3 regions of the Paraburkholderia sp. MM5482-R2 genome follow, and region 1 is predicted to be linked to each of the others. Evidence: predicted binding sites of a transcription regulator. Region 1 holds the regulator's gene; each other region holds the start of a gene.
The links. Region 1 encodes HrcA, which represses chaperone genes, less so after heat shock. Its sites were predicted from a motif close to TTAGCACTCNNNNNNNNNGAGTGCTAA; they were not measured.

Region 1 (9,700 bases):
CACCGCCCGCCGCGCCCGCCGCCGCTTCGGCACCCTGCGCAGCCTGCATGTCGGCGTACATCTTCTCGCCCATCTTCTGCGAGGCCGTGGCCACCGCTTCGATCTTCGCTTCGATCGCGGCTTTGTCGCTCGAGTTGCTCTTCAGCGTGTCTTCGAGGTCCTTCAACGCGGCTTCGATCTTGTCCTTCTCGCCAGCTTCGAGCTTGTCGCCGTACTCGGTCAGCGCCTTCTTCGTGCTGTGGACGAGCGCGTCACCCTGGTTGCGGGCGTCGGCCAGCTCACGCAGCTTGTGATCTTCTTCCGCGTTCGCTTCGGCGTCCTTCACCATCTTCTCGATTTCGGCTTCGGACAGACCCGAGTTCGCCTTGATCGTGATGCGGTTCTCCTTGCCGGTCGCCTTGTCCTTCGCGCCGACGTGCAGAATGCCGTTCGCGTCGATGTCGAAGCTCACTTCGATCTGCGGCACGCCGCGCGGTGCCGGCGGAATGCCTTCGAGGTTGAACTCGCCGAGCAGCTTGTTGCCCGCTGCCATTTCGCGTTCGCCCTGGAACACCTTGATCGTCACGGCGCCTTGATTATCATCAGCCGTCGAGTAGACCTGCGCGTGCTTGGTCGGGATCGTCGTGTTCTTGTTGATCATCTTCGTCATCACGCCGCCGAGCGTTTCGATGCCGAGCGACAGTGGGGTCACGTCGAGCAGCAGCACGTCCTTGCGGTCGCCCGACAGGACCTGGCCCTGGATCGCGGCACCAACGGCCACGGCTTCGTCCGGGTTCACGTCACGGCGCGGATCCTTGCCGAAGAACTCCTTCACCTTTTCCTGCACCTTCGGCATACGGGTCATACCGCCGACCAGGATCACGTCGTCGACTTCGCCGACCTTCACGCCCGCATCCTTGATCGCGACGCGGCACGGCTCGATGGTGCGTTCGATCAGGTCTTCGACCAGCGCTTCCAGCTTGGCGCGCGTGATCTTCAGGTTCAGGTGCTTCGGACCCGATGCGTCCGCCGTGATGTACGGCAGGTTGATTTCGGTCTGCTGGCTCGACGACAGCTCGATCTTGGCCTTTTCAGCCGATTCCTTCAGGCGCTGCAGCGCGAGCACGTCTTTCGACAGATCGACGCCCTGCTCCTTCTTGAACTCGCCGATGATGTAGTCGATGATGCGCTGGTCGAAGTCTTCGCCGCCGAGGAACGTATCGCCGTTCGTGGATAGCACTTCGAACTGCATTTCACCGTCGACGTCCGCGATTTCGATGATCGACACGTCGAACGTACCGCCGCCCAGGTCGTACACCGCGATCTTGCGATCGCCCTTTTCGGCTTTGTCCAGACCGAACGCGAGAGCCGCGGCGGTCGGTTCGTTGATGATCCGCTTGACTTCCAGACCGGCGATGCGGCCGGCGTCCTTGGTTGCCTGACGCTGGCTGTCGTTGAAGTACGCCGGCACCGTGATCACGGCTTCCGTGACGGTCTCGCCAAGGTAGTCCTCAGCGGTCTTCTTCATCTTGCGCAGGACTTCGGCGGAGATTTGCGGCGGCGCGAGCTTCTGGTCGCGCACTTCGACCCACGCGTCACCGTTGTCGGCCTTGATGATCTTGTAGGGCATCAGGCCGATGTCCTTCTGCACTTCCTTCTCTTCGAAGCGGCGGCCGATCAGGCGCTTGACCGCGAACAGCGTGTTCTTCGGGTTCGTGACCGACTGACGCTTGGCCGGCGCGCCGACCAGGATCTCGCTGTCATCCATGTAAGCGATGATCGACGGCGTGGTGCGCGCGCCTTCCGAGTTCTCGATGACCTTGACCGAGTTGCCTTCCATGATCGCCACGCACGAGTTAGTCGTGCCGAGGTCGATACCGATGATTTTGCCCATTTTTACAAATCTCCTGACTTTGATCGCTGCGGAAAGCGCCCGGTTGACCCATCTGGCGGCGGGACGATCCGCTCTCAATTCATACCTGCACTCAAAATAAGTGCGGCCACATCGTTTTCAAGACCTCTTTTGCGATGCGGTCTTTAATTTTTTTCAATCACGGGGCGAGGCGCCTGAATCTTCGCTGCGAGCCCGCTCGGTCAGTCTGCGCGGCGCCCCCGGCGTGGTTCGCCGGAAGTGCCTGAATCGATGGATCTTTGCGGCACGTAGCGATGCGAAGCGACGCAGCAGACGCCACCGGCGCAAACGCCCGGAGCGAGTGTCAACGTGATTACTTCGGCGCCGCGACGGTCACGAGCGCGGGACGCAGTACGCGATCCGCGATCACAAAGCCCTTTTGCAGCACCGCGACGACGGTGTTCGGCTCCTGGTCGGCCGGCACCATCGAAATGGCCTGATGGCGATGCGGATCGAACTTTTCGCCGACCGGATTGATCGCCACGACGCGACCCTTCTCGAGCGCGCCGCTCAACTGCCGCAGCGTGAGCTCGACGCCTTCGCGGACCTTCTGCAAGTCGTCGGACGAATGGGCGACGGCCGCCTCGAGACTGTCGACCACCGGCAGCAGATGCTCGGCGAAGCTCTCGATCGCATACTTGTGCGCCTTGGCGACGTCTTCCTGAGCGCGCCGGCGCACATTTTCGGTTTCGGCCTTCGCGCGCAGGAAGCTTTCCTGCAACTCGGCGATCTTCGCCTGAGCGTCGACCAGCGCCTGCTCGGCGGCACCCTGGGCCGGTTCCGCGGGGGCGCCGGTGTCCGGCTGTTGAGCAGCGGCCCCGGCCGCCTCGGCGGCCTGGCGCGCGGCTTCGTCGGCGGGCGTGGGATTCTGGCTCGTCGGGTTCTCTTGCGTGTTTTCCATGTCGCTGAAAGTCGTTAAAAAGTAAAAGCCAAAGGCGGTGCAAGCCGTTCCGACACAGTACGATTCATGCTTTGCAAAATCGCGACACGCGTCTTCGCGCCGATCCGCCAGACCGGACCCCAGATGGGGCCTGAAAAAGCCGTTTCAAGCGGGTCGAGGGTTTTTTCGCACCACCGACGTGCAGGCGAAATGCGCCGTAACAAGCCTCAACGTGGCGCAATCAGATAGAGATTGAGTGCAGCCCGCAACTGACCTATTCTCCAGTCAGGGAGCGGCAACGCCACGTTAACCCTAATCTGACGTAAGCGTTACCGACACCTGACAGTCGTTCCGATAGCCTGTTTCAGCCCATCAAGGGGAGTACCGTGAAACTGACCTTTGCAATCGGCGTGGTCGCACTGGTACTGATCGCGGGCACCACGACCATCTGCATGTCCGGTGCGGTCAACGACCACACCACCGAGTACGGCGGCGCACACGCCACCGTGGAGCAGTTTCTCAATCCCCACCTGAAAATCTGTCGATAGTGCGCCGGTCGCGTTTGGTCGGTCGGCCGTGCAGCGCGGCGGCCGGCTCGTGGTAGACCTTGCGCCGTTCCTGCTCGACCTGCCGCTTCGCCTTGCTCTGCGCGGTTTCCAAATAAAGCGTCTGCGCGACGCTCGCCGGACCGCGTACGTCGCATACGCCCAGCACCTCCACCTGCCACACGTAGCGCTCGATCTCGATTTCGACCAGATCGCCGACACGCACGTCCTTCGCCGGCTTCACGGCGACGCCGCCGATACGCACCCGCCCCTTGTCGACCGCCTCCGCGGCCAGCGAACGCGTCTTGAAGAAGCGCGCGGCCCACAGCCATTTGTCGATGCGCAGTTTCGCGCCCGGTTCGGTTGAAATGCGGTAGTTCATCTGCGTATTCAAGCTCCTGTCGTGTGCGGCACCGGCACCGCCTGCACGGGCCAGCCCTGCAGATGCTGCGCAACGATTTCGCCAAGCGCGGCAACCCACGGCTGCGACGCGTTCAGACAGGCGATCCGGTGAAACTCCTTGCCACCCGCCTGCAGAAATTCGCCGCGCCCTTCCATGCCGATTTCCTCGATCGTTTCGAGGCAGTCGGCGGTGAAACCCGGGCAAAACACGTCAGCACGCCGCACGCCTGCCGCGCCGAGCTCCTTCAACGTCGGCGCCGTGTAGGGCTGCAGCCATTCGGCCTTGCCGAAGCGCGACTGGAACGTGATGCGGCATTCGACCGACGTCAAATCGAGCGCCTGCATCAGCAGCGCGCCGGTCTGCTGGCATTGCTCGTGGTACGGGTCGCCGAGGTCGAGCGTGCGCTTGGGCACGCCGTGGAAACTGAGCACGAGCTTGTCGCCCGCCGCGAAATCGGGGCGGCCGTGCAGATGCCAGTAGTGGTGCACCTGTGCGGCGAGCGCCGCGATGTACGCCGGGTGATCGGCGTACTGGCGCACGGTGCGGACTTCCGGCTGGTTGCGCATGCGCTTGAGCGCGGAAAAGGCTTCGTCGAACGCGGTCGCAGTGGTCGACGCCGAATACTGCGGATACATCGGCATCAGCAACACGCGCTCGGCGCCCGCGAGCTTCAGCTGGTTCAGCATTGCCGGAATGCCGGGCGTGCCGTAGCGCATCGCGTAGTCGACCAGCACCGTGTAGTCGTTCAGTTGCAGCAGATGGCGCAGGCCCTCGACCTGCTTTTCGGTGTGGACGCGCAGCGGTGAGCCCTCGGGCATCCACACCGCCGCATACTTCTTCGCAGAGCTGCGGCCGCGCAACGGCAGAATCAGCAGACGCAGAATGAGCTGCCACAGCAGCGCCGGAATTTCGACCACGCGAGGATCGGACAGGAACTGCGCGAGGTAGCGGCGCACCGCGCGCGGCGTCGGCGCGTCGGGCGTGCCGAGATTGATCAGCAACACGGCGACGCGATGCGACGTGGCGTTCTGTGAAGGCCGCTCGAGGTCGAAGCGCATAGGTAGCAGAAATCACCGCATTTTGCGGCGAGTCGATTCAATGGAGATTCATTATAGCGGCGCGAGTTCTGCCCGGCGCCGCCAGAGACCCCTGGCCATTCGGACGATTGGCAGACACCGCGCGTTCGCGCATCATGATCGCCACGGACTGCGATGACGCCAGTTCCGCGGAGCCCGAGGACTACTGCTGGCTGAGCGTCATGGACAACAGCCGCGCGGTTATGTCCACGATCGGAATCACGCGGTTGTAGGCCATGCGGGTCGGTCCGATCACACCGAGCGTGCCGACGATCTTGCCGTTCACCTCGTACGGCGCGGTGACGACGCTCATTTCCTCGATCGGTACCAGATTCGATTCGCCGCCAATGAATATTTGCACGCCCGCCGCGTGACTCGACACGTCGAGCAACTGAAGGAGGCTGGTCTTCTGGTCGAACACATCGAACAGCTTGCGCAGGCGCGCCATGTCCGACGAAAGATCGGCGACTTCGAGCAGATTGCGCTCGCCCGAGATCAACACGGTCTCGCCGGTGTCGGATTCGTCGGTGCTGGCGGTGACGGCCGCGTGCATCAGCGAGGTCATGTCGCCACGCAGCTCGTCGATTTCCTCGCGCAGGCGGCGGCGCACCTCGTCGAACGAGAGGCCCGCGAAGTGCGCGTTGATGTAATTGGAGGCTTCCACCAGTTGCGAAGGCGAAAAGTCGCGCTGGGTGGCGAGGATGCGGTTTTGCACGTCGCCTTCGGGCGTCACGATGATCAGCAGAATGCGCTGGTCGGACAGGCGCATGAATTCGATCTGCTTGAACACGTGGCTGCGACGCGGCGTGAGCACGACGCCGGCGAACTGCGACAGATTTGACAGCACGCTCGCCGCCGCGGCGACGATCTTCTGCGGCTCGCCCACCTGCAGCGTGGTCTTGACGGTGCGCGTCACCGCCTCCTCGTCGGCGGCGGATTCGACGGTCAGCATCGTGTCGACGAACAGGCGGTAGCCGCGTGGTGTCGGAATGCGCCCTGCCGACGTATGCGGACTGATCACGAGCCCCAGATCCTCGAGGTCCGACATCACGTTGCGGATCGTGGCCGGACTCAGTTCGAGGCCCGAATAACGTGACAGCGTGCGAGAGCCGACCGGCTGACCTTCGGCGATGTAGCGCTCAATCAGCGTTTTGAGGAGGGTTTGTGCGCGAGGATCTAGCATGACGAAAAATTTTAGCTCAATGGCATCGCAGCCGAGAGCGCCCGCGGCGCCCGCTCCCGGCGAATGCACCGCCGTCGGCGGGCTCGCATGTCATCGGGTCTTCACCATTCTAACGATAATCGCGACATACGCAGACGCCCTGCGTGCGCCGCCCCACAACCGGGTTGGTCTGCGGTTCTTTTCAGGCCCTACCTATGGTGTAATGCCGGCATGCAAGTGACCAGCCAGTTCAAGACCGTCGCGCTCGTCGGGCGCAGCAATACGCCAGGCATCGGCGAGCCGCTGACCGCGCTCGCCGCCTGCATCGCGAAGCTCGGCCTGGAAGTCGTGTTCGAAGCCGACACCGCCGCCGAAATCGGCGTGACCGACTATCCGGCGCTGCGTCTCGCCGAGATCGGCGCGCGCGCCGACGTCGCCGTGGTGCTCGGCGGCGACGGCACGATGCTCGGCATCGGCCGCCAGCTCGCGCCGTATCGCACGCCCTTGATCGGCATCAACCACGGGCGGCTCGGCTTCATCACGGACATTCCGATCTCCGACATGCGCGAGATCGTGCCGCAGATGCTGTCCGGCAATTTCGAGCGCGAGGAGCGCGTGCTGCTCGAAGCGCGCATCGTGCGCGACGGCACGCCGATCTACCACGCGCTCGCGTTCAACGACGTGGTGGTCAACCGCAGCGGCTTCTCGGGCATGGCGGAGTTGCGCGTGTCGGTCGACGGCCGCTTCATGTACAACCAGCGCTCGGACGGCCTGATCGTCGCGACGCCGACCGGCTCGACCGCGTACGCGCTGTCCTCGCAGGGGCCGATCCTGCATCCGCAACTACAGGGCATCGTGCTCGTGCCGATCGCGCCGCACGCGCTGTCGAACCGGCCGATCGTGCTGCCGGACGAATCGAAGGTCAGCATCCAGATCGTTTCCGGGCGCGAGGTGAACGTCAATTTCGACATGCAGTCGTTCACGTCGCTGGAGCTCGGTGACACGATCGAGGTGCGCCGTTCGCGCCACACGGTGCCGATGCTGCATCCGGTCGGCTACAGCTACTATGCGACGCTACGCAAGAAGCTGCACTGGCACGAGTACCCGTCGCACGAAGAAGACCCGAGGCCGTAAGCGGCACTTTGATTTCGCACGCCGCCGCGGCCGCCACCCGAATCCCAAGCTCACCCGACGACCTCCATGCTTCGCCACCTCTCGATACGCGACTTCGTCATCGTCGCCGCGCTCGACCTCGAATTCGACAGCGGCTTTACCGTTTTCTCGGGCGAAACCGGCGCTGGCAAATCGATCCTGATCGACGCGCTCGCGCTGGCACTAGGCGCGCGCGCCGAGGCGAGCGTCGTGCGCACCGGCGAGAGCCGCGCCGACATCACCGCGGAGTTCGAGACGCACGCACAGGTCGATCAATGGCTCGACACCCAGGCGCTCGGCGCGGCCGACGACGGCCAGCACGGCGGCACCGTGATGCTGCGGCGGGTGGTCGACGCGAACGGCCGCTCGCGCGCGTTCATCAACGGTACGGCGGCCACGCTCGCGCAGCTGCGCGAGGTCGGCGAGATGCTCGTCGATATTCACGGCCAGCACGCGCACCAGTTGCTGATGCGCCCGGACGCGCAGCGCGAGCTGTTCGACACGCACGCGGGCCTGTCCGACCTGGCCGCCGCCGTCACGCGCGCGTGGCGCGCGTGGCGCGACAAGGCGCAGGCCGTCGAGCAAGCGCAAACGCGCGATCGCGAGCTGCAACTCGAACGCGAGCGACTCGCGTGGCAACTCACCGAACTCGACAAGCTCGCGCCACAGCCGGGCGAATGGGAAGAAGTCAACACCGAGCATCGGCGGCTGTCGCATTCCGCGAATCTGATCGATGGCGTGCAGGGAGCGCTCGGCGCGCTATCCGAATCGGACGACGCGATGATCACGCATCTCGGCTCGATCGTGTCGAAGGTGCGCGACCTCGCGGAGATCGACCCCGCGCTGAACGACGTGCTCGCCGCGCTCGAACCGGCCGAAATCCAGTTGCAGGAAGCCGCGTATTCGCTGAGCCACTACGCGCAGAAGCTCGAGCTCGATCCGGAGCGGCTCGCGCAGGTCGAAAAGCGCCTCGACGCGCTGCACTCGGCCGCGCGCAAATTCCGCCTGCAACCCGAGACGCTGCCGGAAGAACACGCAGAGCGGCGCAAGCAACTGGCCGCGCTCGACGCCGCCGCCGACCTCGACGGCCTGCGCGCCGCCGAAGCGCAAGCGAAGGAAGTGTTCGTCGCCGAGGCGAAAAAGCTGTCGAAGGCACGCGCGAAAGCAGGCAAGGCGCTCGGCGAGGCGGTCACGACCGGCATGCAGGAACTGTCGATGAAAGGCGGCAGCTTCGACGTCGCGCTGGTGCCGCTGCCCGAAGGTGGCGCGCACGGGCTCGAGCAGATCGAGTTCCGCGTCGCCGGTCATGCCGGCGTGCCGCGGCGGCCGCTCGCGAAGGTTGCGTCAGGCGGCGAACTCGCGCGTATCAGTCTCGCGCTCGCAGTAATCGCGAGCGCGGCCAGCCCGACACCGACCCTGATCTTCGACGAAGTGGATACGGGCATCGGCGGCGGCGTGGCCGAAGTGGTCGGACGGCTATTGCATCAGCTCGGCGAGGCGCGCCAGGTGCTGTGCGTGACTCATCTGCCGCAGGTCGCCGCGCGCGGCGATCATCATTTCCAGGTCGCAAAGACGAGCAACGGCACCGGCGGCACGCTCAGCAGCGTGAGCTCGCTCGACAAGGCGAGCCGCATCGAGGAAGTCGCGCGAATGCTCGGCGGCCTCGAAATCACGGCGACCACGCGCAAGCACGCGAAGGAAATGCTGGCCGCCTGAAATTGCGCCGCGCATAGGCGGCCGCACACGGCTGAGTCGGCTTGGCCGGGACATCACACCGATCCCGGCCGCGCATGATGCGCTACGCGAAGTGCGTGAGCGCCCTTACCCAAACACCCTCTTCCACAACGCCAGCACCGCCTCGCGCTCGGCCGCGACCAGCGCCGGATCGACCCGCGCCTTCTCCATCCCATCGAGCCGCAGCGTGTGCTGCAGCTTGCGATAGCGCCGATAGGCGGCGCCGACCGTCTCCGCTTCCGCTTCGCTCATCAGCCCGAAACGCGACACCTCACGCAGCAGCGCGATATTGCCGGTATTGCGGATCAGCTCGGGATCGCGCGCCGCATGCAGCAGCACCCAGTACTGCACGGTGAACTCGATATCGACCATGCCGCCGCGGTCGTGCTTCAGGTCGAACAGCGCCGGCGTATGGTTCGGATGTCCCGCCTCGACACGCGCGCGCATCTCGACGATCTCTTTCGCGAGCGGCGCCGCTTCGCGCGGCGTCGTCAGCACCTGTTCGCGGATCGCCTCGAACTTCGCGCCGATCTCCGGATCGCCCGCGCAGTAGCGCGCACGCGTCAGCGCCTGATGCTCCCACACCCACGCGGTATTCGCCGCGTCGCCCTCGCGCAGCTGGTAGCGGCGGAACGCATCGAGGTCGGTGACGAGCAGGCCCGACTCGCCGTTGGGCCGCAGCCGCAGGTCGATGTCGAACAATGTGCCGGCGCCGGTCGCGGTGGTCAGCCATGTGATCAGACGCCGTGTGTAGGTTGCGTAGACGTCGGCGGCGGCATCGCCGGGATCGTCGTACAGGAAGATCACGTCGAGGTCCGACGCGTAGCCGAGCTCCTTGCCGCCGAGCTTGCCGTAGG
Region 2 (9,700 bases), 110 kb from region 1:
CCAGGCGCTTGCGCCTCAGCCAACGGCGCGCTCGCGGCTTCGGGCGCGCTCGCGCTCCACGGCAGCGGCGTGGCTGAGAAGGAACTAGGCGGAAGCGGCGGCTTCGACGGTACGCCGGTCGACGCACCTTTGGCCGCGCGCGGTTGACGCGGCGGAATCTGCGACTCGTGGGCCATGTTGACCCCGGTCACGCGGTTCGCCTCGGCGTAGCACATCGCGTTGTCGATGCTGCGCTCGTAAGGGCTCTGACTTCGGATCGGATAGGTGACAGGCCGCCACGCGAACGCGGCAGTGCTCGTCACCAACAGCGTCAGTACGGTATATGTTCTAAATGCCATCGCAGTCACTCCCGCAGCGATGTCTCGCCTTTTTGTGTTTGATTTCGTGTCGTGCTTTCGTTCTGTGCTCGTTGCGCGTCGTGTTCGAGCTCGTTCTCATGCCTGGCGCTCGTGCTTCTGTCGCGGCCTGCCGATAGGCCGTGGCGTTGCGGTGCTTGGCGCCACGGTTCCCCGGAACGGGCACGTCGCGAATGCCGCTTTAACGAGCGTAGCACCGCGGTTTGGCCACGCGATGCATCGGATAGCGCGCGAAAACGCCATCGTGCAGTGCAATCAGGACACAATCGGCGAGGCGGCGTTGAAGATCGGGACAATCCCTGGTCGCCACGAAGGATCGTCAGGAGTCGAAGATGAAAAACCTATCGTATCGCTATCGGCCGCTTTGCGCAGCGTTCTGTCTGTCGGTGCTGTCGCTCGCCGCGCCGCTCGCGAGCGGCGCGAGCGACGCCAACATGAGCGCGGAGACGGCGGGTGAGCGCGCAAGCTTCGCGCGGGCGTTTTGCGACGTGTCGCCCGAGCGGATCGGCGCCTATAAGGAGCGGCTCCGAAAGGTCCTGACCGGTGCGACCGATTTCGATCAGCACTGGGACACGGGCTGGCACCGCGCCGACATCACCAATAGCCAGATGAACGCACTGCGCGAGCGAGATCCGAAGGAATTCGCGGCGCGCATCAAGGTCAATTGCGAACGGCTCAAGTGGATGGCGGGTAATGCGTTGCACCGGCCTGCGCAGAAGTGAAGTGAAACGAGCGCGCTGTCGGGCGACCGAAACTGGCGGATCGTAGCCTCATGCAGAAGGCTTCGCCGGGCTGAATCTCGCGCGGCTGTAGTCGACGACACGCGAACCGACTGGAACCGGAAGCTTTTTGCATACTCGACGGTTTCGGCCAAAAATACACATTATTATGACTTTCGCTTAATGTTCGGCTAACCGTCGAGTAGTCTGCAGATGTAACGCTCAACGACCTTTCGAGCATGTAACTAATTCGCGAATATCGTTTGGTCCGTACTGCGGCACATTTGCGGCGGTAATGAGGCCTGCCATAGTGAATATTAGCTAACGTAATGCCGGACCGACCTTCTGCTGGGGCAAGCTTCCAGATCAAACGCTGTTTGACCTTTTGCCGTTATCGTTTCGAAGTGAGGAGCGGTTATGTTGAACCCGAAGACGTTCGGACACTTCCTTTGGCTCGTCCGCAAGACGTGGATAACACGCGGGCCGCGTTTGTACTACTCGCAGTTTGGAGAGGACGCGGTGTTGCGCGAGATAATCAGTCCCCGGTGCAATAAGGGTGTTTATGTCGACGTTGGTGCATACCACCCTGTCAAGTTCTCGAACACACATGCGCTTTACAAGCGTGGTTGGCGCGGCATCAACATAGACATGGATCCAGTGAAAATTGAAACGTTTTCTCTTGCGCGGTCCGGTGATGTCAATGTATGTGCGGCCGTCTCGAACGAGAAACAGCTCAAGGAAGTCTATAATTTTTCAAATTATGGGTTGACTTCGACCATAGATCCCATAGTGGCTGCGGCCGAAGTCCAGAAGCCTATCTCCGTCCGGACCGTTGAAACTACCACATTGAACGACGTTCTCGAGCACACCCCGTACGCCGATCAGAAAATCGATCTGCTTTCCATCGACGTGGAAGGTCACGATTACGAAGTCTTGCGATCGATTGATATCAGCAGGTATAAACCAAAGATCATTATTGTGGAGTTTACGCTGACTTCGATCAGGGAAGTAATAGATTCAGCCATATTTCGCTATCTGGAGGAGCGCAATTACCGACTGGTCAGTTGGACATATTTGTCGCTGATCTTCAGAGTGGAAAGATCTCAAATCTTTCGCACCCAGTTATAGCGTTACGGTTCCGCACGTATCGTCCTTGCAGCTGCTATCAATTTCACAATCCCACTATCAACGGCCGCTGCAACGGTCCAGATCTACCTGGACCGACTGGTGCTTCAGCCGTGAAGCACATTCATGAGCCCCCTCGACTTGCCTGAAGGCTGACTATCGTAACGGCCCGCGCTTATGGGGGATTTCCCTGGGTTTGACGTTTCGAGCGGGCGCTCCGCTCCGAAGTCGCTGCCTCGTCATGGCTCGCCTCTTCCTTCACGAAGGGCCGAATCTCAACGCAACACGTCGGTAAATTATTGTTTTCTTAGAGAAAATACCGAACGGCAGACGTTCCGCACGGGGCGGGGTTCAAGCCCGAGCGAATCACGTTTCAGGGTGAGTGAACTTCGACCGCGTTCCCCGCTTCTTGAATTTGTCACTGCCCGTCCATATAATTAGCACTCGCTGCACGAGAGTGCTAACAACATCTCCGGTTGGCTCGGCCAGCCGGGTTTTTCTCAGCGTTCTTCAGTCTCAATCAGAGAGGAGTATGTATGAACCTTCGTCCTTTGCATGATCGCGTGATCGTCAAACGTCTGGATCAGGAAACCAAGACCGCGTCGGGCATCGTGATCCCCGAAGCCGCAGCGGAAAAGCCGGATCAAGGTGAAATCCTCGCAGTCGGCCCGGGCAAGCGCGACGACAAGGGCGCAGCCATTGCGCTCGACGTGAAGGTCGGCGACCGCGTCCTGTTCGGCAAGTACGCAGGCCAGACCGTCAAGGTCGACGGCAACGAACTGCTCGTGATGCGCGAAGAAGACATCATGGCCGTGGTGCAGAAGTAAGCGCAAGGTCGCTACTTCACCGGTTATATCCAAAGTATTCAAGGAGTTAGAAGATGGCAGCTAAAGACGTCGTATTCGGTGATTCCGCCCGTGCCAAGATGGTCGAAGGCGTGAATATTCTCGCCAACGCCGTGAAGGTCACGCTGGGTCCGAAGGGCCGCAACGTGGTTCTCGAGCGCAGCTTCGGCGGCCCGACGGTCACCAAGGACGGTGTGTCGGTCGCGAAAGAGATCGAACTGAAAGACAAGCTCCAGAACATGGGCGCGCAAATGGTCAAGGAAGTCGCTTCCAAGACCAGCGACAACGCAGGCGACGGCACGACGACCGCTACGGTTCTCGCGCAATCGATCGTCCGCGAAGGCATGAAGTACGTCGCATCGGGCATGAACCCGATGGACCTGAAGCGCGGTATCGACAAGGCCGTTACAGCCGCAATCGAAGAACTGCGCAAGATCAGCAAGCCGTGCACGACCAACAAGGAAATCGCCCAGGTTGGCGCGATCTCGGCGAACAGCGATTCGTCGATCGGCGAGCGCATCGCTGAAGCAATGGACAAGGTCGGCAAGGAAGGCGTGATCACCGTCGAAGACGGCAAGTCGCTGCAAGACGAGCTGGACGTCGTCGAAGGTATGCAATTCGACCGCGGCTACCTGTCGCCGTATTTCATCAACAACCCGGACAAGCAAGTCGCCGTGCTCGAGAACCCGTTCGTGCTGCTGCACGACAAGAAGGTGTCGAACATCCGTGACCTGCTGCCGGTGCTCGAGCAAGTCGCGAAGGCTGGCCGTCCGCTGCTGATCATCGCTGAAGACGTCGAAGGCGAAGCGCTCGCAACGCTGGTCGTCAACAACATCCGCGGCATCCTGAAGACCGTTGCCGTCAAGGCTCCGGGCTTCGGCGATCGTCGTAAGGCGATGCTGGAAGACATCGCGATCCTGACCGGCGGTCAGGTCATCGCTGAAGAAACCGGCCTCACGCTCGAGAAGGCAACGCTGGCTGAACTGGGCCAGGCGAAGCGCATCGAAGTGGGCAAGGAAAACACCACGATCATCGACGGCGCTGGCGAAGCAGCGAACATCGAAGCTCGCGTCAAGCAAGTGCGCACGCAGATCGAAGAAGCGACCTCGGACTACGACCGTGAAAAGCTGCAAGAACGCGTCGCCAAGCTGGCAGGCGGCGTTGCAGTGATCAAGGTCGGTGCTGCGACCGAAGTCGAAATGAAGGAAAAGAAGGCACGTGTCGAAGACGCACTGCACGCAACGCGCGCGGCTGTGGAAGAAGGCATCGTGGCGGGTGGCGGCGTCGCGCTGATCCGTGCACGTACGGCAATCGCTGGCCTGAAGGGCGCTAACGCCGATCAGGACGCAGGTATCAAGATCGTTCTGCGCGCCATGGAAGAGCCGCTGCGCCAGATCGTCGCCAACGGTGGCGAAGAAGCGAGCGTCGTCGTGGCAGCGGTTGCTGCTGGCAAGGGCAACTACGGCTACAACGCAGCGACCGGCGAGTACGTCGACCTGGTCGACGCAGGTGTCGTGGACCCGACGAAGGTGACGCGCACGGCGCTGCAAAACGCAGCTTCGGTTGCTGGCCTGCTGCTGACGACCGACGCAGCTGTCTGCGAACTGCCGAAGGAAGATGCTCCGATGCCTGGCGGCATGCCCGGCGGCATGGGCGGCATGGGCATGGACATGTAATTCCGCTCGGGCCTCGTGGTCCGGCCGCGTGGTTGAACTGCCGCGCGTCTGGATCACGGCCGAGGCCCGGCTGGAAGTCCATGTGGGGAGTGCGCCGCGAGGCGTTTCCCCAAACGAAAAAACCCGCTTATGCGGGTTTTTTCGTTTGGGGCCGGCGTTGATGCGCTTGCTGGCGAGCGCTTCCGGACGCCCTTTTGTCCGGATCAGGCGCCCGCGGCGCGAGCCGTGCGATGAGAGGACCTTCCGAGGCACTTTTCCCGCAGGTAGTGGAAGATCTGCGCGACGCTTTGCGCGGGGCTCAGCGTTCCCGTGTCGACGTGCAGGTCGGGATCGATCGGCGCTTCATAGGGCGCTGATACGCCGGTGAACGAGCTGATCTCGCCAGACCTCGCTTTCGCGTAAAGACCTTTGGGATCGCGGCTCGCGCAGGTGGCGAGCGAGGCGGACACATAGGTTTCGACGAACTTGTCGGCTCCGATGATCGCGCGCGCCATTGCCCGATCTTCGCGTAGCGGCGAAATCAGCGCGGAAATCACGATCAGACCCGCGTCGTTCATCAATTGGGCGACGTGCGCGACCCGGCGGATGTTTTCGCGCCGGTCGTCGGGCTCGAATCCAAGGTCGCTCGCCAGACCGTGGCGGATGTTGTCGCCGTCGAGCACATAGCAGGCGTGACCGAGCGCGATCAGCTGCTCCTCGAGCGCGAACGCGAGCGTCGATTTGCCGGCGCCGGACAGGCCGGTCAGCCAGATCGTGGCGGGCATCTGATCGAACATGCGTATGCGGTCCTGCACCGCGATCTTGCCGTGGAAGCGTTGCACGAACTGGGGCGGCTCTTTCATGGATCGGTTCTCTTGGCTCTTCTGGCTCATTCGCAGTGCCAGCCTTGCCGCCACGTGCCGGCGTTGTGCAGGCTTTCGGTGGAATTGGCAATGGTAACGCGAAAGCCTTCCGGAATATCATTCGGCAGTGGAATCGAAAATCCGCTGTATGCGCTCGGATAGCCGGCGCTCGCCACATCGGGCCGCGGCTCGCCGCTGCAGCCGGTCGCGACGATCTGCGTGCCGACCCGCACCTCGAGCGGTACCTGCCGCTGCGGCTCGCTCAGGTTGACGGCCCAGCCGCACACTACGCCGTCGCGCACCGTGTCGACAAAACCGTCGAACAGGTCGACCGGCGGACGCTGCCGGCTTCGCGCGAACTCCAGATAGGTGTCGATCGGCGCGAGATCGAAGCGGCGGATCACCTCATGCACGCGCGACAGGAATGAGCCATCGATGCCGAAAACCGTCGCGCTGTAGACGTGCGGATTCTCGAGCTGATTTATTTCGGACTGAATCACGCGGACCAATTCGAGCGCATTCGAAAAGACGCTGCCCGTTTCATTCGCATAGGCTTCGACGATTCGGTTCGCGTCGCGGAACAGTTCGTAATCGAGGCTATTGTCGTCGATGAACTTTTGTCTGGCTGCTTCGCTGATGTGAGCTTTGCCTTTCGGCGCACCATTGGTGCGATTCGCTACGAAACAGAAAGGTAATTTCATCCCTGTCGAACCGCACAGCCGCAATAAGAATTCGCTCATGTCCTCGCAGACGCCGACGGTACCGATCTGTTCGCGCAAATGGATTTGCGCGACGGCGAGGCTCGCTTCGTTGACCGCCGGCTCGCCGCTCAGCATCTGCACGAACAGGTTCCTGCCGCCGAGCGATTCGCTGACCCACTCGTCGAGCGACAGTACACCTTGCAGCGCCAGAGCCTCGGTCGCCGACACGCTGACGCCGCGCGTGATCTGGCCGTTCTTGCCGTTCGCCGCATACCAGTAGTGCGAGATCTGGCGCGCGAGCGGATCGCGCAGGATCGTGCAGTAGTTGACCGGATGTTTGATCATCCGATGAATGCCATACGGTAGATGACCGCCGCCTACCTGCGTCGCGAGCAGCTTTGCGCGACAGTTTCCCCAGCCATCCTGATCCCAGACAAAGCTAATGAATTGGTCATTACCTTTATTCAAATCAAAAAACGAAATAACGGTCGAACCGCCGCATTTCGGTGGATGGATGAAGAAGGTGGGAAATGACATGTGGGGACATATGACTGATCGTGATGCGTAAAGTCTAGACAAAAGATGTCATCGGCGTTGTAACGTTTGATTACGCGATAAAACGTCCGGTTGCATCGCCGACAGCAAGATTCATGCGGCTATGCAAAATAAATTGACCAGGATGCCCGCGAGACGAACTGGGCGCGGCAGTATCGATAGCTACGCGCTAATTACATTGTTCAATTTGGATAAATCGAATGGAAAGTCGCACCAATCGCGAAAGTCGCATTAATGAAAAAAACGGCTGACAGCGGGTTTTTAGTCGATGCCGACGAATGGCGAGCTCAGTGCCGCGCTTCCCCCGGCGCCGCGCCCTTGCCTTGCGCGGGCGGCGTTTCGTCTTCATCGCTGCTGCGCGCCCAGAAGAAGCGATCGGGCATGTACGCCCCCATGCCGGGCCGGAACGCATTGCGCACTGCCTGATACAGATACTCCTGGCTTTCGCGCACCGCTTCCGCGGGCTCCTGGCCGTTGGCGAGAAGCGCGGCGATCGCCGCGCCGAGCGTATCGGTCAGGCCCGTCAACCGATGCGGCGCGCGGTCCCACATGTCCTGACGCAACTGGCCGTCCTCGCTGAAGAGTGTGTTGACGAGCCGATGCGTGCCGGTTTCGGTCGACAGAATGTACTCGCAGCCCTGCGACAGCAGATGCGAGATCGCCGCGTCGAGGCTCGGCGCCTCCGCGTCGCCGTCGGGCTGCGCGAGCGCGAGCAGCGTCGCCGAGTCGGCGACTAGCAGCGTGGTTTGCGGCGCGAGCAGATCGGCGATCGCTTCGCGCAGTTCGTCGGCGGCGAGCACGTGCTCGTCGTCGAGCGTGAAGTCCGGGGCGAGGATCAGCGGGATGTCGTCGTAGTCGGCGACAACTTCCGCGATCGCGCTGACCACTTCGGCGCGCGTGCACGCGCCGACCTTGAATGCGGCGATCGGCATGTCCTCGAGCAGCATGCGCGCCTGCGTCGCGACGATGTCCGGGTCGAGCCCGGTGACTTCGTCGCAGTTCGCCGAGTCGCGCACGGTATAGCCCGTGAGCACGGAAACGCCGTGGCAGCCCATGCTGGCAAGTGTCAACAGGTCCGCCTGCAGGCCGGAGCCGCCGGTGGGGTCGGAGAGACCGAAGGTGAGGACGATCGGAGGCGTGTCGCTGGGCATGAAAATGGATAAGGAAAGCAGGATTTCGGCGCGCAATGCGCAATTGGCTCAATTATGCGGCCTAAACCGTGGAGAGGGCGTTTTTTCGCGCGGCGGGGACTGCCAGAGGCTGGCTCGCGGCCCGCTGACGCGCAGCCGGCGGGGATTGCTTTGAGGTTGCCACGCTAGCGCCGCGAGCTTGCCGAGGCGCCCCCTATCGCGCTGCCGGGTGTCCCCACCGCCATGCGGCATGACGCCGCGAGCGTCGTGCGCACGGCGCGCGGGCGCACCGCCGAAGCCCGGTCCACGCTACGATTGCGAGTTTTCGATTGCTAGGCATGGGGGCGGCAACACGGTACCATCATGGCTCCCGCTTCCACGGACTCAACGACGCGACAAAAGAATGGAATATCAAAGCTGGATGTGCCTGATTTGCGGCTGGATTTACGACGAAGAGGCCGGCTTGCCCGACGAAGGCATTGCGCCGGGCACACGCTGGGAAGACGTGCCCATCAACTGGACGTGTCCGGAGTGCGGAGCGCGCAAGGAAGACTTCGAAATGGTCCAGATCTGAAGTTCGGCAAGCCGCCGGCGTCAGCCGGTCGGTCGGTCGTTCGCGTCGCTTGATCATTGTTCCGGCGTCGCGGTTTGATGGGCTCGTGCGACACGCCGGAAGCTTCGGCCCCCAAACCGGGTCCCGAGATTCGGTCCGAACCTGAACCCTGAGCTTCGATCCCGAAAAGTCAGCGGCGTCATCCGCCGCGCAATTGCTGCAATCGCTTGATGCGTCCGGCACGCCCGGCGCCTGTCTGAGCGCGCCGGCGCGGAACATCGCCGGTCGCGTCGTGTCGCAACGGTAGTCTGTCATTGTCCTGTCGCCGGTTCGCGCGGTGGCCGCTCACTCAGCATGCGGCGCGAAGCGACGGCCCCGTCAGCTTCGTGTCGCCTGCCCATGACTCTTCGATCCGCAGCACCCGTTTCCATCGATGCACTGCCGAACCCGCGCGGCGGCGCGGTCCGCCCTGCGGAACTCGCGCTCGCCGAGGCGTCGCTCGCGTTCGAGCAGCGCGACGAGAGCGGTGCCGCGCTGCTGCGCGCGTCGCATGCATTGCGCACGGCGGGCTGGCTCAGCGCGCAGCGTTTCACCGACGCCCTCGTGCGGCTCTCGCCGCTCGCGTGCGGCGAGCCAGCCGAAGCGGAAAGCGCGCGGCCAGTGTTCGGCGCGGCGCTGCGCGACTTCCGCGCGGCGCTCGAGCGTCACAATCTGCGCGAGCTCAGTTGCTCGCCGACGCTGTTCAACCACTACCGCGAGCTGTGTGCGCAACTCATCGAACCCACGCCGGGCTCCGCCGTTGCGTTCGAAGACCTCGCGCTGTGCGCGCGGCCAGTGCCGCCGGCTTCGCTGCACGCGCAATCGGCCGATCAGCTTGCCCATCAGCGGGCGCGCTACGAGCGCGCGTTGCTGCCGGTGCTGCGCTCGCAGGCCGACACAGGCAGCGCGGTAGCGCTTGCGGTCACGAACGCCGCGCTCGACGAGCTCGACGCCGTGTTCACCGAACTCGCCGGCCCGGATCCGTATGACTTCTGGCGGCTCGCGCGCGCCTGCGCGAAGGCGCTGCGCGCGCGCGGCCACGCAATCCGCGATATCGAGGCGCGGCGCTTCTACGCGCGCTGCAATCTGGCGCTCGCCGATCACGCGCGCGGCATCGAGCGCGCGCCGCGTTCGCTGGTGCGCGCGACGCTCGCGCTGC
Region 3 (9,700 bases), 210 kb from region 1:
CGGTCGAAGTTGGCGTGATGATCGAAGTGCCGTCGGCTGCATTGCTCGCCGATCAGCTCGCGCAGCACGCCGATTTCCTGTCGATCGGCACCAACGACCTGACCCAATACACGCTCGCGATGGACCGCTGCCAGCCCGATCTCGCGGCGCAGGCGGACGGCCTGCATCCGGCGGTGCTGCGCCTGATCGCGGCGACCGTCGAAGGTGCCGCGAAGCACGGCAAATGGGTCGGCGTGTGCGGCGCGCTCGCCGGCGACCCGCTCGCGATGCCGCTGCTGGTGGGCCTCGGTGTGACCGAGCTGTCGGTCGATCCGGTCTCCGTGCCAGGCATCAAGGCACGCGTGCGCACGCTCGACTATCAGCTGTGTCGCCAGCGCGCCCGCGATGCGCTAGCGCTCGACTCGGCGCAGGCGGTCAGAGCCGCAAGCCGCGCCACGTGGCCCCTCGATTGAAACACTAACGAATTTGAGAACCCGCACGCCGTGCGCCCGGCAGCACGTCTGCCTTCACGCGCGGCGCGATTCTCCGTATAGCTGCACCACTCAACCAAGACCTACCCCTACGAGACAAAATTGGAGATACCGATGGATGGAAATCCGTTTCTGAAGATTCAGCGCCTGGGACGCGCGCTGATGCTGCCGATCGCGGTGCTACCGGTGGCCGGCCTGTTGCTGCGGCTCGGCCAGCCCGACGTGTTCAACATCAAGATGATCGCCGATGCGGGCGGCGCGATCTTCGACAACCTGCCGCTCCTGTTCGCGATCGGCGTGGCGGTCGGCTTCGCGAAAGACAACAACGGCGTCGCGGGTCTGGCTGGCGCGATCGGCTATCTGGTGCAGATCGCGGTGATGAAGGACATCAACGACAAGCTCAACATGGGCGTGCTGTCGGGGATCATCGCGGGCATCGTCGCGGGGCTGCTGTACAACCGCTACAAGGACATCAAGCTGCCCGACTACCTGGCGTTCTTCGGCGGCAAACGCTTCGTGCCGATCGTGACAGGGGTGGTCTGCGTGGTGCTAGGCATCGTATTCGGGCATGTGTGGGAGCCGGTGCAGAACGCGATCGACGTGGCCGGCCACTGGCTCACGACGGCCGGCGCGCTCGGCGCCTTCGTGTTCGGCGTGCTGAACCGGCTACTGCTCGTCACGGGCTTGCATCACATCCTCAACTCGCTGACGTGGTTCGTGTTCGGCACCTTCACGCCGGCGGGCGGTGCGCCCGTCACGGGCGACCTGCACCGCTTCTTCGCTGGCGATCCGACCGCGGGCACCTTCATGACCGGCTTCTTCCCGGTGATGATGTTCGGCCTGCCGGCCGCATGTCTCGCGATGTATCACGAGGCGCCGAAAGAGCGTCGCGCGATGGTGTTCGGCCTGCTGTTCTCGATGGCGCTCACGTCGTTCCTGACCGGTGTGACCGAGCCGATCGAGTTCAGCTTCATGTTCCTCGCGCCGGTGCTGTATGCGATCCACGCGCTTCTGACGGGTCTGTCGCTCGCGATCTGCTCGGCACTCGGGATTCACCTCGGCTTCACGTTCTCGGCGGGCTTCATCGACTACGTGCTGAACTTCGGTCTGTCGACGAAGGGCTGGTGGGCGATTCCGCTCGGCATCGTGTACTCGGTCGTGTACTACGGTCTGTTCCGCTTCTTCATCCGTAAGTTCAACATGGCGACGCCGGGCCGTGAGCCCGCCGCTGCCGACGAGCAGGTCGAGTCGTTCGCGGCGGGCGGTTTCGTCGCGCCGGCGGCTGGTGCGGCCGTGCCGCGTGCGCAGCGCTATATCGCGGCGCTCGGTGGCGCGGCGAATCTGTCGGTCGTGGATGCGTGCACGACGCGTCTGCGTCTGTCTGTGGTCGATACGGGGAAGGTCTCGGAAAGCGAACTGAAGTCGATCGGTGCGCGCGGTGTGCTCAAGCGCGGCACGAACAACGTGCAGGTGATCATCGGACCGGAGGCGGACATCATCGCCGATGAGATGCGTACGGCGATCGCGCAGGGTCAGGGCGACGCGGTGAAGGCGGCGGGTGCTGCTGTATCGGCGCCGGCTGCTGCCGCGGCGGCTACCGCTGCCGCGCCGGTCGCGCGAAACGCTGGGCACGCCGATGACGCGCAAGGCGGTCCGCTCGATCCCGATCCGCTGCGCTGGCTCGCCGTGCTCGGCGGCGCGGGCAACGTGGTGTCGCTCGATGCGGTCGCGGCGACGCGTCTGCGGGTAGTCGTGCGCGATCCGTCGGCGGTCGATCGTCAGCGCCTCGCGACGCTCGATACCGCGTGGGTGTCGACCGACACGTTCCATATCGTCGTCGGCGAGGCCGCGCAGCGCTATGCGCAGAAGCTGGCCGAGCGCCTGTCGTCGCAAGGCGGCGGCGCGGGCGCGGCGCCGGTGCCGGCGTGATCGGTTGATGGCTGTCGAGCGCTGTTGAGTTGCACGGCGATCGCAGCACGCCAATAAAAAAGCGGCACCTGGTCCCAAGGTGCCGCTTTCGCGTTTACGACCAGAGCGTGGCGCCTAGCGAGTCCCTCGCTTTGCCGAGCGCGCCACCTCGCGCGATTCGAGCCACATCACATTGACGACACCGAACGCCAGAGCGACGCCAACGCCGAGAATCCAGCTGAAATACCACATCGCCAACTCCTGTTTGCTGTTGAAGCGTCGTGCCGGTCAATACATCGAATGGTGGTTTTCCTTGATCGCCGCGGCGGTCACCTTGCCGCGCATCACGCGATACACCCAGCCCGTATAGAGCAGGATGATCGGCAGGAACACGATGACGGCGAACAGCATGATCTCGAGCGTCAGGCGGCTCGACGTGGAATCCCACATGGTCAGGCTGCTGCGGCCGTCGAGTGACGATGGCATGATGAACGGGAACATCGAGAAGCCCGCGGTCAAGATCAAGCCGACGATCATCAACGACGTCGACAGAAACGCCGTCGCCTCGAAGCGCGAACGCGCGAGCAGCACCGCGAGCACCCCGCCGAGGAGACCCGCGAGCGGCGCAATCGCCATCCACGGGTAGAGCGCGTAGTTGTTCAGCCACAAACCCGGCGCGCCGATCACGGTCTTCATCAACGGATTGGAGACGGCGTCGAGCGGCGGCGCGTCGACGATCTGATAGCCGCCGATCATCGTCGCGACGAGCGCGCCCGCGACGAGAAACAGCACCACCGTGCACAGCGCCGCGAGCCGCAGCGCCTTCGACGCGCGCTCGTGAACCACCCCATCGGTCTTCCACTTGACGAACGCGGCGCCGTGCGCGGCCAGCATCGACACGCTGACGAGTCCCGTCAGCAGCGCGAACGGATTGAGCAGGCCGAAGAAGCTGCCGTGATAGGTGACGCGCAGATCGGTATCGAACGAGAACGGCACGCCTTGCAGCAGATTGCCGAACGCGACACCGAACACCAGCGCCGGCACGAAGCCGCCGATAAAGAGGCCCCAGTCCCACGCGTTGCGCCAGCGCGGATCCTCGCGCTTGCCGCGATAGTCGAAGCCGACCGGACGGAAGAACAGCGCGAACAGCACGAGCAGCATCGCGAAGTAGAATCCCGAGAAGGATGCCGCGTAGGCGAGCGGCCACGCGGCGAACATCGCGGCGGCCGCGGTCACGAGCCAGACCTGGTTGCCTTCCCACGTCGCGCCGACCGTGTTCACGACGATGCGTCGCTCGGAGTCAGTGTTGGCGATGAACGGCAGCAGGATCGCTGCGCCCATGTCGAAGCCGTCGGTGAGCGCGAAGACGATCAGCAGTACACCTATCAACACCCACCAGATCAGTCTGAGAACTGCGTAGTCCATATGGGTTTCTCCTCCGGGGCGGTGCAGCGGTGCGTCATGCGGCCGTGTTCGACAGTGGCTGCGTCACCGGCTGTCCGATCTCGTGGTGATAGCGGCCCGTATGCAGCGACGAAGGGCCGAGCCGTGCGTACTTGAACATCAGCATGATCTCGATGACGAACAGCCCCGTGTAGAACAGAACGAAGCCGCCGATGCTCAGATACAGATCGCGCGGCGTCAGCGTCGACGCGGCCAGGTTGGTCGGCAGAATGCCCGCGATGCTCCACGGCTGGCGGCCCATTTCCGCGACGATCCAGCCGAGCTCGGCGGCGAGCCACGGCAGCGGAATCGCGATGACCGCCCAGCGCAGAAACCAGCGACGCTTTTCGAGCAGCAACGTGCGCTGCGCGCAGAACCAGAAGGCGAGCACGAAGGTCGCGAGGAACAGCAGGCCAAGGCCGACCATCGTGCGGAACGAGAAGAACAGTGGCAACACCGGCGGAACCGTGCTTCTTGCCGCCGCGGCGATCTGGTCTGGCGTCGCGTCGATGACGTTCGGCGTGAACCGCTTGAGCAGCAGGGCGTAGCCGAGATCGTCCTTGTACTTGTCGAACTCCGCATGCGCCTCGTCGCTGGAGTCGCCGCCCTTTAACCGCTGCAACGCCGAATAGGCGAGCATGCCGTCCTTGATGCGACCTTCGTTTTGGGCGATCAGGTCGCGCAGGCCGACCACGGGTTCGTCGAGCGAGCGGGTCGCGATAATGCCGAGCGCGTACGGCACACGGATCGCATAGTCGGTGCGTTGCTCTTTCTGATTGGGGATGCCAAATATCGTGAACGGTGCCGGCGCGGGCGCGGTCTCCCATTCGGATTCGATCGCGGCGAGCTTGATCTGCTGGACTTCACCGGTGCGATAGCCGGATTCGTCGCCCAGCACGATCACGCACAGCGCCGACGCGAGGCCGAAGCCGGCGGCGATCGCGAACGAGCGCAGCGCGAACTCGGTGTCGCGGCGCTTCAACAGATACCACGACGACACGCCGAGTACGAACATCGCCGCGGTCACGTATCCAGCTGATACCGTGTGCACGAACTTGACCTGTGCAACCGGGTTGAAGATCACCGAGCCGATGCTGTCGAGCTCCATGCGCATCGTCTGATAGTTGAACTTCGCGCCGACCGGATTGTTCATCCAGCCGTTGGCAATCAGAATCCACAGCGCCGACAGGTTCGAACCGAGCGCGACACAGAACGTGACGATCAGATGCTGGATTTTTGACAATCTGTTCCAGCCGAAAAAGAACAGACCGACGAACGTCGATTCGAGGAAGAACGCCATCAGCCCTTCGACGGCGAGCGGGACGCCGAAAATGTCGCCGACGTAATGCGAGTAATAAGCCCAGTTGGTGCCGAACTGAAACTCGAGCGTGAGGCCGGTCGCGACGCCCATTGCAAAGTTGATGCCAAACAGCTTGCCCCAGAACTGCGTCATGTCCTTGTAGATCTGCTTGCCGGTCATCACGTAGACCGATTCCATGATGACGAGCAGCCAGGCGAGACCGAGCGTGAGCGGCACGAACAGAAAGTGATAAAGCGCCGTGATGGCGAACTGGAACCGCGACAGTTCTACGACTTCGCTAACGGGCATGTTGATCACCTCGAGACGGATGCGGGGCGGGCACCGACAGCAGCGCCTGCGCGACCTGCTCAGGCGGCAGCATCATGTGCTGCGCCTGTGGATGATTGAAGAATGTGTACTTGAGCGCCATCAGTAGGACGAACTTGATGGCGAGGATGATGGCGATATCGCGCGCCAGCGTTGGACCGCGCGCCCACCTGGTGAACCGGCCGCGCAAGCGCGACCGGACAGTGCTGCTGCGATTCAGGGCTATGGTCATGATCGGTCGAAGACGACTTCACGCCGGTGAGTCCGGCTGGATCCAGACCGCCCTGGCCGTCAGGCAGTCTGGCGAATGCATGCCGATTGTAGGAGGTGAACCCCGCGCGCTCAGGTTTAGCCATGCGGCAACACGTCGCGAAACTTGCCGCGTCTGTGCAGTATTGCTACCGGACTTGCGATACGTCAAGAAACGCTTACCGGCCTCGACAGGCCGGCTTGCGGATAGGCCGACGCGAATGCGCGGCCGTGTGGACGAAAGAATGGACGAAAGGAATGAAAAAAGCCCCGCCGTCTTGCGAGGGCGGGGCTTGAGCGCGATGGTCGCTAAATGGCGCGACCGATTAACGCGTGTCGTTTTTACCTATGTCATGGGCGGGACACAATTGACGCGCGCATGGCTTCGACGCTTTACGCGTATTCGGTCAGCGCGCCGCGCATCTTCTTCATCGCGCTGGCTTCGATCTGGCGGATACGTTCGGCCGACACACCGAACTCGTCGGCCAGCTCGTGCAACGTGGAGCCGCCCGAGCCATCGTCGGCCACCTTCAGCCAGCGCGCTTCGATGATGCGGCGGCTGCGCGGATCGAGCGCGTCGAGCGCGCTTGCGATGCCGTCGCTTTGCAGCCGGTCGCGCTGACGCGAAGCCAGCACGGCAGTCGGCTCACTATGCGAGTCGGCCAGATAGGCGATTGGCGCGTACGACTCCTCGCCGTCTTCGACCTGACCTTCGAGCGCGATATCGCCGCCCGACAGACGCGTCTCCATCTCCGCGACCTCTTCGCGCTTCACGTTCAGCTCCTTCGCGAGACCTTCGATCTCGTCCGGCGTGAACGCGCCAAGCCCCTGCTTGTGGCTGCGCAGGTTGAAGAACAGCTTACGCTGCGCCTTGGTGGTGGCGACCTTCACCATGCGCCAGTTGCGCAGGATGTACTCGTGGATCTCGGCCTTGATCCAGTGCATCGCGTACGACACGAGGCGCACGTTTTGCTCGGGATCGAAGCGCTTGACTGCTTTCATCAGGCCGATGTTGCCTTCCTGGATCAGATCGGCGTGCGGCAACCCGTAACCGAGATAGTTACGCGCGATGGACACGACGAGTCGCAGGTGCGACAGCACCAGGCGGCGCGCAGCCTCCAGATTGTCGTGTTCGCGCAATTCGGTGGCGAACTGGCGTTCCTCCGCCGGCGTCAGCATCGGAATCCGGTTGACCGCCTGGATGTAGGCGTCGATGTTGCCGAGGTGACCAGACAGCAGCGAGGAATGCGAGAGCGCCAGTGCACCTGCCGGAGCGGCCTTAGCCGACGACGGGCTCAAAGTACTCGGAAGGGTCATTGCATGGCTCACGTGTGAAGCTCCTTTGGAATCAGACAATAGCGTACTCAGTAAACGACTCCAGCGATGGATGTTAGCACTCGGATCTACCGAGTGCTAATACTTAGAGGTCGCAGGGGCATCCGAGTTCCCGAAAATCCTATTGAGTTTTGACTTCTGATAGCCATCATACGCTCTATTTGCCTTGCGCGTTGGACCTGTACAAAGTACCGCCAGGAGCGCTTGCAGGCTCATGTTTGACTGATATCGTCCCGTTTTAAGAGAATAATTGCTGTTCGTGGGGCATTATCTGGGAAATACTTGCTCTTGAATTCGTGCTTGGAATAAAGGGGGCGCTCGCTTAATACCCGGCAGTATGGGGGGCGGATGAACAGGCAGAATCTTGTGGTGCGTGGGCTTACTCTAAAAAGCACGTTTGCCGTTCTGCTGGGTGCGGCGGGCGCATCCCAAGCTGAGCAGTTCGGCGTGCAGGTGGCCGCCGGCGTCGGCGACCATCACGTCAGGACGCTCGATCTCGGCGTGGTCTGGGATCCAAACCTGACCTGGTGGGAGATCGGCGACTGGCATTTCGCGCTGCTCGGCGAGGCGCATGTCGCGTGGTGGCACACCAATGAAGGAAACGTTCACGACAACATCGGCGAGATCGGCGTGACGCCGGTAATCCGCTTCATCAGGTCGTCGGGTTCGGTGCGGCCATTCATCGAGGTGGGTGCCGGCGTCCGGCTGCTGACCAGCCCGCGCATTTCTTCCGACTTCACGTTGGGCACCTCGTTCCAGTTCGCCGAGATGGCGGGCGTCGGGTTGCAGTTCGGCGCTCGTGAGCAGTATGTCGCCGGCTACCGCTTCCAGCATGTCTCCAATGGCGGTATCAAAGAGCCGAATCCTGGTATAAATTTCAGCCAGCTATATTTGCAATATCACTTCTGACCGTGGCCGCCTGCGGCTCGCGGTGTTCGAGGGGCTCTGCAATGGCGGCAAAGATGATCGAAGCGATTCGCGGGCTCGAGCGAGAGCGTTTTCGCGCGATGGTCGATGGCGATGGGCAGTCGCTCGACACGCTGCTCGCGGACAACGTGAGCTACGTCCATACGAATGGCAAGCGCGAGACGAAGCGGCAGTTCATCGACGGGATCACCGCGGGGCGCCGTCGTTATCGGCAAATCGAGGTGCAGTCGCAGGATGTCTTGCCGGCCGGGCGCGAGACCTACGTCGTCACGGGCCGCGCGCTGATCGAGATGGAGGCGAATAACGGCGCGCTCCTGTTTCCGATTGCCTATACCGCGATTCACACGCACGAAGACGGGCAGTGGCGACTGATCGCGTGGCAGGCGACCCGTTGCGCGCTCGAGTGAGATTCTCATCGGGCGGGCGCGCCTCGTGAGCGCGTCTCCAGCGGCAGCGGAATGTGGGTGTGCACTCCGCTGCAGCAGGCTCGAGGCCCAACGCGAATTCACGCGGTCGCGCATTCGCCAGCTTTGTCGCGGCTGTTTGCGCCGTGCTCGTCCATATCGGCATCCGCGTCGCGCGCCTCGCGCGTGCCGCGCATCGCTACCTGTCCCGCATACGGATGCCGCGCCGCCACCGGAAGCCGCGTGCAGCGTTCCGCCACGCGCCTGATCGTCGCGAGATCCGAGAAATCCAGACCGCTGTCGATACCCATCGCGTCGAGATTCATCGCGACTGTGACGAGATCGACGTTGCCGGTGCGCTCGCCATTGCCGAACAGACAGCCTTCGATGCGATCCGCGCCCGCCAGCAGCGCGAGCTGCGCCGCGGCCACGGCGGTGCCGCGATCGTTGTGCGGATGCACCGACAGCACGATGCTGTCGCGGTAACCGAGGTTGCGATGCATCCATTCGATCTGGTCGGCGAACACGTTCGGCGTGGCCGCTTCGACGCTTGCCGGCAGGTTGACGATCATCTTGTGATCGCGCGTAGGCCGCCACGTTTGCGCGAGCGCGTCGCACACCTCGCGCGCGAATGGCAGCTCGGTCGTGTTGAAGGTCTCGGGCGAGTACTGGAAGGTCCAGCGCGTGCCCGGCCGCGCCTGCGCGTGTTCCTTGATGAGGCCCCGTGCCTTCGACGGCGAGCGCCTTGATCTCATCCTTCGACTGCTGGAACACGATGCGCCGGAACGACGGGCAGATCGCGTTGTACAGATGCACGATCGCGCGCGGCGCGCCTTCGAGCGCGTCGAACGTGCGTGCGATCAGCTCCGCGCGCGACGGCACGAAGACGTCGATCGTGACGTCGTCGGGAATGCGTCGCTCGTCGATCAGCTTGCGCACGAAGTCGAAATCGGCCTGCGACGCCGACGGAAAGCCCACTTCGATTTCCTTGAAACCGATCGCGACCAGCATCTCGAAGTATTCGAGTTTCTGCGCAGCGTTCATCGGTTCGATCAGCGCCTGATTGCCGTCGCGCAGGTCCGTGCTCATCCAGACGGGTGCGGCGTCGACCGTGCGACTCGGCCATTTGCGGCCGGTCAGCCGGACGGCGGGAAAAGGGCGGTACTTTTCAGCGGGATTGCGCAACATGGAGAGGTGCCTCATTCGTGGTGTCGTCGGCGGAGGGTGGGGACGTCGAGCGGTTGGCCGACTGTTCACGCATGCTCGCTGCGGATGCTGCCCATGCAACGTACACGTGATCCTCTCGCATCGTCCGCGCGGTAAACGGACGAATGCAA

Region 2: groES (co-chaperone GroES) is a predicted target of HrcA. The motif match lies at 2,638-2,664, and genes of this name have one in related genera.
Region 3: rpoH (RNA polymerase sigma factor RpoH) is a predicted target of HrcA. The motif match lies at 7,088-7,114, and genes of this name have one in related genera.

The regions. Positions count from the first base shown of each region.
Region 1 covers NZ_JBNDLP010000002.1:828,708-838,407, reverse strand. The annotation lists gene dnaK (molecular chaperone DnaK) at 1-1,873, opposite strand, end outside; gene grpE (nucleotide exchange factor GrpE) at 2,205-2,792, opposite strand; gene OKW37_RS06875 (hypothetical protein) at 3,158-3,319, shown strand; gene OKW37_RS06870 (RNA-binding S4 domain-containing protein) at 3,291-3,698, opposite strand; gene hemH (ferrochelatase) at 3,707-4,777, opposite strand; gene hrcA (heat-inducible transcriptional repressor HrcA) at 4,959-5,978, opposite strand; gene OKW37_RS06855 (NAD kinase) at 6,189-7,091, shown strand; gene recN (DNA repair protein RecN) at 7,158-8,825, shown strand; gene glnE (bifunctional [glutamate--ammonia ligase]-adenylyl-L-tyrosine phosphorylase/[glutamate--ammonia-ligase] adenylyltransferase) at 8,931-9,700, opposite strand, start outside.
Region 2 covers NZ_JBNDLP010000002.1:942,214-951,913, forward strand. The annotation lists gene OKW37_RS07375 (hypothetical protein) at 1-338, opposite strand, end outside; gene OKW37_RS07380 (hypothetical protein) at 689-1,078, shown strand; gene OKW37_RS07385 (FkbM family methyltransferase) at 1,493-2,203, shown strand; gene groES (co-chaperone GroES) at 2,737-3,027, shown strand; gene groL (chaperonin GroEL) at 3,081-4,721, shown strand; gene cysC (adenylyl-sulfate kinase) at 4,925-5,563, opposite strand; gene OKW37_RS07405 (chondroitin 4-O-sulfotransferase) at 5,590-6,609, opposite strand; gene OKW37_RS07410 (hypothetical protein) at 6,631-6,798, shown strand; gene OKW37_RS07415 (hydroxymethylpyrimidine/phosphomethylpyrimidine kinase) at 7,107-7,970, opposite strand; gene OKW37_RS07420 (rubredoxin) at 8,353-8,523, shown strand; gene OKW37_RS07425 (hypothetical protein) at 8,902-9,700, shown strand, end outside.
Region 3 covers NZ_JBNDLP010000002.1:615,669-625,368, forward strand. The annotation lists gene ptsP (phosphoenolpyruvate--protein phosphotransferase) at 1-452, shown strand, start outside; gene nagE (N-acetylglucosamine-specific PTS transporter subunit IIBC) at 585-2,399, shown strand; gene cydX (cytochrome bd-I oxidase subunit CydX) at 2,514-2,630, opposite strand; gene cydB (cytochrome d ubiquinol oxidase subunit II) at 2,667-3,803, opposite strand; gene OKW37_RS05915 (cytochrome ubiquinol oxidase subunit I) at 3,838-5,430, opposite strand; gene cydP (cytochrome oxidase putative small subunit CydP) at 5,420-5,680, opposite strand; gene rpoH (RNA polymerase sigma factor RpoH) at 6,091-7,026, opposite strand; gene OKW37_RS05930 (acyloxyacyl hydrolase) at 7,381-7,941, shown strand; gene OKW37_RS05935 (nuclear transport factor 2 family protein) at 7,983-8,366, shown strand; partial or broken gene OKW37_RS05940 (2-isopropylmalate synthase) at 8,564-9,551, opposite strand.